One region of the Streptomyces sp. NPDC090022 genome, then DNA from elsewhere that is predicted to be linked to it. Evidence: riboswitches for the same ligand, from Rfam matches in the RefSeq annotation. Region 1 holds a riboswitch; the other holds the start of a gene.
What was found. A riboswitch is a leader RNA that binds a small molecule or an ion and turns the genes downstream of it on or off. The one in region 1 is predicted to bind cobalamin.
Positions count from the first base shown of each region.

Region 2: another riboswitch for cobalamin. It lies ahead of ACIPXB_RS02690 (ABC transporter substrate-binding protein); the one in region 1 lies ahead of ACIPXB_RS23775 (hypothetical protein).

Region 1 is NZ_JBIVFN010000014.1:166,588-170,778, forward strand. Features, by position in the region: gene ACIPXB_RS23770 (enoyl-CoA hydratase/isomerase family protein) at 1-842, opposite strand, end outside; gene ACIPXB_RS23775 (hypothetical protein) at 875-2,287, opposite strand; cobalamin riboswitch at 2,403-2,541, opposite strand; cobalamin riboswitch at 2,661-2,731, shown strand; gene ACIPXB_RS23780 (prenyltransferase/squalene oxidase repeat-containing protein) at 2,863-4,191, shown strand, end outside.
Region 2 is NZ_JBIVFN010000001.1:601,966-606,156, reverse strand. Features, by position in the region: gene ACIPXB_RS02705 (hypothetical protein) at 1-46, opposite strand, end outside; gene ACIPXB_RS02700 (ABC transporter ATP-binding protein) at 155-940, opposite strand; gene ACIPXB_RS02695 (FecCD family ABC transporter permease) at 937-1,962, opposite strand; gene ACIPXB_RS02690 (ABC transporter substrate-binding protein) at 1,959-2,969, opposite strand; cobalamin riboswitch at 3,005-3,140, opposite strand; gene ACIPXB_RS02685 (glycoside hydrolase family 18 protein) at 3,242-4,191, shown strand, end outside.

The sequences.
Region 1 (4,191 bases):
TCCCGGGCCCGGCGCAGCGCGGCCAGGGTGACCTTCAGGGCGGTGGGCGACCTGGCGACCAGGGTGTCGGCCGTCTCCTTGGCAGCCGTCAGGCCGGTGGCGAGCAGCCGGTCGACGATCTCCTCGACCGTGTCGGCCGCGTAGCAGGTGTCGATCCAGGCCCGGTGGCCGGCGAGCTCACCGGGCGGCGGCGGGGCGACGTACCGGGCGAGGACCTCGCGTACGGGCGAGAGCGCGAGGTCCGCCGCCAGGGCGCCGAGCCGGTCGGAGGGGACGAAGTGGTCGGCGAGCCCCGCCAGGAGTGCGTCGGCGGGGCCGATGGCCGCGCCCGTCAGGGCCAGGTGGGTGCCCAGCTCGCCGGGGGCCAGCGCCAGCAGGTAGGTGCCGCCGACGTCGGGGACGAAGCCGATGCCGGTCTCCGGCATGGCGACCCTGGACCGTTCGGTGACGATCCGGACGCTGCCGTGGGCCGAGACCCCGACCCCGCCGCCCATCACGATGCCGTCCATGAACGCCACGTACGGCTTGGGGTAGCGGGCGATGCGCGCGTTCAGCCGGTACTCGTCCCGCCAGAAGTCCGCCGAGGCGTGGCCGCCCGCGCGGGCGTCCGCGTGGATGGCGCGGATGTCACCGCCCGCGCACAGGCCCCGCTCACCGGCGCCCGAGATCACCACGGTCTGTACGGAGGGATCCCGCTCCCAGGCGGTCAGCGCCTCCCCGATGCGCAGCACCATGGGGTGGCTGAGGGCATTGAGGGCCTTGGGACGGTTGAGCGTGATGTGTCCGGCCCGGCCCTCGACCGCCAGCAGGACCTCGTCCTGCGCCGCGTCCGTGTCGCGCATGATCTCGTCGGTTCCTTCCAGGAGGGGAACAGTCAGCTGCCGTAGCGCAGGGCGATGGTGTCACCCACGTTGATGATCTTCTCGCGCTGCGCGCCGGCGAAGGCGGAGCCGTCGACGCTGACCTTCCAGGTCGAGCCACCGCTGTTGGAGACGCCGTTGACCGCGGTGATGGTGCCGGTGCCCGATGCGGGGGTCACGCTCGTGACGCAGCCCGCCGGGGTGGCGCCGGTGGTGGCCGCGGCCAGGACGTCGCCGAGGGTGGTGGTCGTACCGGTGGGCGTGAAGGCCACCGAGCAGACCTTGAGGCCGCCGGTGCCGTCGTCGACGGTCAGGGCCAGCTTGGTCGCCGTACCGGCGGTGAAGGTGCTCTGCGCCACCCACTGCGGGGCGCCCGGGGTGACCGGGACCGGCGGGGCGGTGGTGAAGCCGCCGCCGGCGACCGCGCGCAGGGCGTCGATGGAGGCGTAGGACGTCGGCGTGGTGTCGGCCGGCTTGTACTTGAAGCCGCCGGCCGGGTTGAACTGGTTGGCGATCAGGAAGTCGATCGGGGTCCTGCCCGCGGGCGTGCGGAAGTCCCCGGTCTGCGGGTTGATGCCGCAGGCGTTCAGGCCCGCCACGCCCCAGCCGTTGGAGCTGGTGTTGATGCCGTACAGGGAGTTGAAGGCGCCGGTGGTGTTGGCCAGCTTGCCCTTGAGGAAGTTCTTCGCCTGGACGACGTCGGCGTCGGTGCCCGGGACCCCGGAGACGCACAGCGCGGCCATGGCGGCACCCGTCATATCCACGTCGCTCGCGGAGTTGAGGACGGTCGGGTTGCCCTCGGCCTTCTGGTACGTCCAGCCGCCGTCCACGTGCTGGTTGGCGCGGATCCGGGTGACCATGGCGTCGGTCAGCGCCTGCGGGACGCGGTTGCCGCCGGCCTGGGTCTTGGCGCCGCCCAGCGAAAGGGCCGCGAACACGGTGCCGTTGAAGTTCCCGGACGGGCCGAAGTAGCCCGCCTCCGCCGTCTGCCAGTACGAGTAGACGTGGGCGATGAGGTTGCGGGAGGCCGAGACCCGGGCCGGGTCGATGCCGGCGGCGTACGCGTTGAGCGTGCCGCGCTCGTAGTCGGTGACCACGGGGGAAGCCTGCGGCCAGCCCGCCGTCGAGAGCAGGTTGCGGTAGACGGTCCGGGCGTTCTTCGTGGTGTCGCCACCGGGGTGGACGTCGGCGACGGCCGTACCGCTCGCGGCGAAGGCGGTGAACGCCCACTCGTTGGACAGTCCGGCGCCGGCGTACGAACCGTCCGCGGCCTGGAGGGACTTGAGGTAGGCGACGCCGTTGGTCTTGGACGTGGCGATCTGCGCGGGCGACGAGGTCGCGGCGGCGGGCAGCGCGGTGAGGGCGAACGCGGCCAGCGCGGCGGGCACCGCGAGCGCGAGGCGGCGGGAGGTACGGGGACGGGACATGGCCTGCTCCTGGAATCGGCGGACGCCGACCGCTGCCGGCGAACTCCCCCGACGCCGCGCTCCACGCGCGGCCGGGCACACCGGAGGGCCGCCGCCCGGAACGCGTGGTACGGCTTCCTGTACTGCATCGCCGGATGGGCATTCGGGCTCGGAAACGGCCCCTGCCGTCCCACACCGCTGCGCGTCAGCTCCGGCTTCGCACCGGATTCCCCCATGTGGCAGCCCAGGACGCTACCCGAGTGATCAATGGTCCGCCAGCCACCCCGGAGCGGGCTACGGGCGCCGCTGGAGCGCCGCTCCAGTGAGACGCAGAGCACCTTGACGCTGTCTTTATCCGCGTGTTCCACTCCGACTGATAAGCACTCAGCTCCAGGGGAAGCCGGTCTGAATCCGGCGCTGACCCGCAGCCGTGGGCCCGGCATCGTCCGGGCGAGCCGGAATGCCTGGGGCCAGGTTTCAGCGAGAAGCGCCGTCGCGGACTACGGCGTGGTTCGATCGGCTTCCCCGGGGCCCACGGTGCCCGGCGGGAGCCCTTTGCCACGCACGCGTCCGCCCGGCAGACACGAGGGGCCGTGGTGGGGACCGCAGAGCAAGCAGAGCAACGCGTCGGGGGCAAGCGGCTGCTGTCGCTCGTGTCCGCGGCGCTGCTGACGTTCACGGCGGGCGTGGCCTTCCTGAGCGGCAGTACGTCCGCCTCGGCCGACCCGGTCGAGGGCTGCACGGCGACCACCGGCGCGATCGTCGCCGTCGACTTCGGCCCGTTCGGCGGCAAGGTCGAGCGGGGCTGCGACACCACCCCCACCACGGGGTACGACCTGCTGCACGAGGCCGGCTTCACCACCGAGGGCACCGTCCACGACGGCCCCGGCTTCATCTGCCGGATCGGCAACGGCTCCTTCAACTCCGGTACGCAGTACCCCACTCCGGAGAACGAGGACTGCGTCCTCACCCCGCAGGCCTCCGCCTACTGGTCGTACTGGATCGCCTCGCCCGGCCAGCAGAACTGGACGTACAGCCCGCTGGGCGCGATGGCCCGCCAGCCGAAGCCGGGCGACGTGGACGCCTGGGTGTTCGGCGGTACGGACATCGGCGGGACGCGTGGCAAGCCCACGTTCTCCCCCGACGACGTACGCGCCGGGGGCGGCGGCCCCCGCCCCACGCCGACCGGGCCGACCGGCCCGCCCACCGTGCCGCCGGGCACCGTCGACGTGCCCGCCGCCACGCGCTGGCTCACCGGCCGGCTGACCGACGGGCAGCGGATCGTCGACGAGGGCTCCACCACCCCGAACCACCTGCTGACCACCGAGGTCGTCTACGCCCTCGCGAGCGCCGACCGCGAGAGCCCGGCGGCCCGGAGGATCGCGGACTTCCTCGCGACGCCCGAGCAGACGGACGCGTACGCCTACCCGGCGGGCAAGGACGGCATCCCGGACGCGTCCGCCGCCGCGCGGCTCGCGCTCGTCGCCGAGGCCACGGGCAAGGACCCGCGCGCCTTCGGCGGGCACGACCTGCTCGGCGATCTGGTGAAGTACGTCTGCCCGCGCGACATCGGCGACGGCGAGACGGTGGAGGGCTGCCTGACCAAGGGCGACTTCCGCACCACCGGCCAGGCCGACGCCCAGGCGATGGCCGTCATCGCGCTGCTGAACGGCGGGGTGACCCCGCCGGCCGACGCCGTGAACCGGCTGACGCTGCTCCAGTGCGAGGACGGCGGCTTCACCGGCGTCCTCATCCGCGCGGGCGAGTGGTGCGACAGCGACGCGAGCTCCACCGGCCTGATCGCCCTGGCCCTCAAGCGGGCCGGCGGCCACGACACGGTCGTGGAGAAGGCCCGCGCCCATCTGCGCAAGGCCCAGCTGCCCACCGGCGGCTGGCCCGCCGCCGCCTACATGACCACCGGCAGC
Region 2 (4,191 bases), on a different contig from region 1:
CGGTCTCCAAGGGTGCGGACTGCGATCTGGCGATCGTGATGCGCATACGGCGACTCCCCCGGTTGTCGGACCTGCCCACACCTTGGCACAACAGGCACCGGACCGGGGGCCGTTCGGGCCCTCTCACCTGGTGCCGGGCCGGCTCACCGGCAGCTCACCGGCGGGCCGCCGGCGGGAGGTGGACGATGTACGGCGCGCCCGTCGTAGGGTGCGGGCCGATCCGGGTGCGCACGGCCCACACCTCGGCCAGGAGGTCCTCGGTCAGCACCTCCCAGGGCGTGCCGTGGGCGGCGATCCGGCCCTGGTGCAGCACGTAGAGCCGGTCGCAGAAGGAGGCGGCCAGATTGAGGTCGTGCAGCACCAGCAGGCCGGTGGCGGGCAGGGAGCGGACCAGGGCCAGGATCTCCAGCTGGTAGCGGATGTCCAGGTGGTTCGTCGGCTCGTCCAGGGCCAGCAGGCCCGGGTCCTGGACCAGGGCCCGGGCCACCAGGGCCCGTTGCCGCTCGCCGCCGGAGAGCGCGTCGAAACGCCTCCCGTCCAGGTGGTCGGCGCCGACCGTCCGCAGGGCCTCGGCGACGCGTACGCCGTCGTCCCTGCCGTCCGTCTCCCAGAACCGTTTGTGCGGGCTGCGGCCCATCGCGACGACCTCTCGGACCGTCAGCCCGAGGGTGCCGCCGGCGTCCTGCGGGACGACCGCCACCCGCCGGGCCCGCTCCTTGACGGTGAGCGCGGCGGCGTCCGCTCCGTCCAGCAGCACCCGGCCGGACGTGGGCCGCAGGGCGCCGTAGACACAGCGCAGGAGTGTGGTCTTGCCGCTGCCGTTGGGGCCGACCACGCCGACCGTCTCGCCGGGGCGTGCGGCGAGGTCGGCGCCGTGCAGCAGGGTGTGGCCGTCCGTCTCGTACCGGACGGCGTCCAGGCGCAGTTCCACGGGTTTCATCCGGTGATCCCCTCCACCCGGGTGGACCGCCGCAGCAGCCACAGGAAGAACGGTCCGCCGGCCAGCGCGGTGACCACCCCGACGGGTATCTCCTCGGGGGCGGCGGCGGTACGGGCGACCAGGTCGGCCAGGGTCAGGAACACCGCACCGCCGAGCGCGGCCACCGGCAGCAGCGCCCGGTGCCCGGCGCCGACCAGCATGCGCGCGGCGTGCGGAATCATCAGGCCCACGAAGCCGATCGCCCCGCTGTAGGCCACCAGCACCCCGATGACCAGCGAGGTGAGGACGAACACGGCGGCCCGGAAGCGCCCGGTGTCCAGGCCCAGGGTCCGCGCACCCTCCTCGCCGGCCAGCAGCAGGTCCAGCGGCCGGGCGAGCGCGAGCAGCAGGCCGGTGCCGAAGGCCAGGGCGGCGGCGGGCAGGGCCAGTTCGTCCCAGCGGGCCCCGCCGAGTCCGCCCAGCGTCCAGAACAGCACCGACCGGACCTGGTCGGCCTCGGCGGCGAGCACCAGCACCAGGCTGGTCAGGGCCGACAGGATGTACTGGACGGCGACCCCGGCCAGGATCAGTCGGCCGGTGGTCATGGTGCCGCCGCGCCGGGCCATCGCGTACACGGCGACGAGCGCGCCCATCGCCCCGGCGAACGCGGCGAACGGCAGACTCAGGCTGGTGGCCACGCCCGCGCCGACGCCGAGCACGAGGACCAGGACCGCCCCGGCGGAGGCCCCCGAGGAGGCGCCGAGCAGGAACGGGTCGGCGAGCTGGTTGCGTACGAGGGCCTGCAGTACGGTGCCGGACACCGCGAGCCCGGCGCCGACGACGGCCCCGAGCAGGACGCGTGGCATCCGCACGTCCCACACGATGGAGGCGAAGGCTCCGGTGCGTTCCCCGCCGAGCACGATGTCGAGCACCCGGCCGGGAGCGATCCGGACCGGCCCGAGGGCCAGCCCGGCCACGGCGGAGGCGGCGAGCGCGGCCGTGAGCAGGACGAGCACGAGGGCGAGGGGGGTGCGCGCCCTCACGCGGCGTCGGGGTGCAGGCCGCCGGCCAGGGACTCGACGGCGTCGGCGACGCGGACGCCGAGGACGGCCGAGGACAGCGGCAGTACCACGAACTTCTTGTCACGGATCGCGGGAACCTGCGCGAGGGCCGGGTCGTTCAGCAGGCGCTGCTTCTTGGCCTCGACGCTCGTGCCGCCGTAGTCGTAGATGAGGACGACCTCGGGCTTGCGTGCGATGACCTGCTCCCAGGACACGTCGCCGAAGGTGTCCTTGAGGTCGGCGAACACGTTCGTGCCGCCGGCCAGGGAGACGATCTCGTTGCCGATGCCCTGGCCGCCGGAGGTGGAGGCGGCGCCCTCGCCGGAGTCGTACACGAAGACGGCGGGCCGGGGCTTGTCCTTGACCCGGGCGGTGACGGCGTCGATGCGGCGCTGTTCGTCCTCGATCAGGCGGGCGCCGCGCTCGGGGACGCCGAAGGTGCGGGCGACCTCGGTGATCTCGGTCTTGAGCTGGGCGAGTCCTACGGGTCCGTCGGTGCAGTACTCCACGTTCAGGCGGGTGTTGATCCCGCTCTTCTGCAGGCCCTCGCGGTCGCGGCCCTGTGCCTTGTCGAACGCGCTGCGGTAGCCGCCGTAGACGAAGTCGGGCTCGGCGCCCAGCAGCAGCTCCTTCGAGGGGTACTCCTTCGCGAGCACCTTGATCTTCCCGTAGGCGCCCTGGTAGCGGGGCAGGACCGCGTCGTCGAGGTAGGCGGTGGCGGCGATGCGGTCCTCGAGGCCGAGGGCGAGGAGGAGTTCGGTGGCGTGCTGGTTCATGGTGACGGTACGTCGGGGCGGGGCCGTGAAGGTCGTGCTCACGCCGCAGTTGGTGACGGTGTACGGGAATCCGTCCGCCGGGGCCGCCGGGGCCGCCGAGGCGGGGCCGTCGCCGGCGGGGGCTCCCGCGCACGCGGTCAGGGGTATCAGGAGCGCGAGGGGCGCGAGCGTACGCAGTGCGGCACGGCGGGCGCGGGCGCGGGACAGCGGCATGGCGAAGCCTCTCCGGGGGATCCTCGTCCCCTGGTCGACGTGAGGAGGCGGTGCGTCAGTGTCTGACTCCCGGAACCCGTCGGGATCCGGTCACAGTGGCGGGACCGCACCGGAATCGCACCGGTTTCCTGTCCTGCACCGCCTGGGGTGACGCAGCCCAGTCTGCCAGACGCCTCCGCGGGCCCGGCGGCCCTCTTGACCCAGCTGGTCCAGACCAATAGTTTCCGGGGTGCACAGCGCACGTCCATTGCCCGCATCCGCAAAGGAAGCCCATGCGCCGCAGCATGCTCGGCAGGCTGGCCGTCGCCGCCGCCTGCTCCTTCTCCCTGCTGGCCGCGTTCGCGCCCGCCGCCGGCGCCGCCGCCGACAGCGGCCCCGACCGGGACCGCGACCACGGCCGCTCGTACAAGCGCGTCGGATACTTCACCCAATGGGGCGTCTACGGACGGGACTTCCAGGTCCAGGACCTCGACACCAACGGCACCGCCGGCAAGCTCACCCACATCAACTACGCCTTCGGGAACGTCGGCCCGGACGGCAGGTGCTTCACCGGCAACGTGCCGGGCGAGGCCGACGCCTGGGCCGACTACGTCCGTCCGCTGGCCGCGGCCGACTCCGTCGACGGAGTGGCCGACGACGCCCAGCAGCCGCTCGCCGGGAACTTCAACCAGCTGCGTGAGCTCAAGGCCAAGCACCCTGGTCTGAAGGTGCTCATCTCGCTGGGCGGCTGGAGCTGGTCCACCCACTTCTCGGACGCCGCCCGCACCCCCGCCTCGCGCAAGGCGTTCGTCTCGTCCTGCATCGACCTGTACATCAAGGGCAACCTGCCGCAGGACGGCGCCCGGGGCGGCGCGGGCGCGGCCGCCGGGCTCTTCGACGGCATCGACCTCGACTGGGAGTGGCCGGGGTCGGCCGGGGACACGGACACCACGTACCGGCCGGAGGACAAGCGGAACTTCACCGAGCTGGTACGGGAGTTCCGCACCCAGCTGGATGCGTACGGACGCGCCCAGAAGCGGAGGTACGAGCTGAGCGCCTTCGTGCCGACCGCCCCCGCCAAGATCGACGCGGGCTTCGAGGTCCGCCGGATCATGCGCGACCTGGACTTCGTCACGCTCCAGGGGTACGACTTCCACGTCTCCGGGGAGCCGAGGACCGCCCAGCAGTCCGCCCTGTACGCCCGGGACGACTTCAGCGTGGACGGCACCGTCGAGGCCTGGCA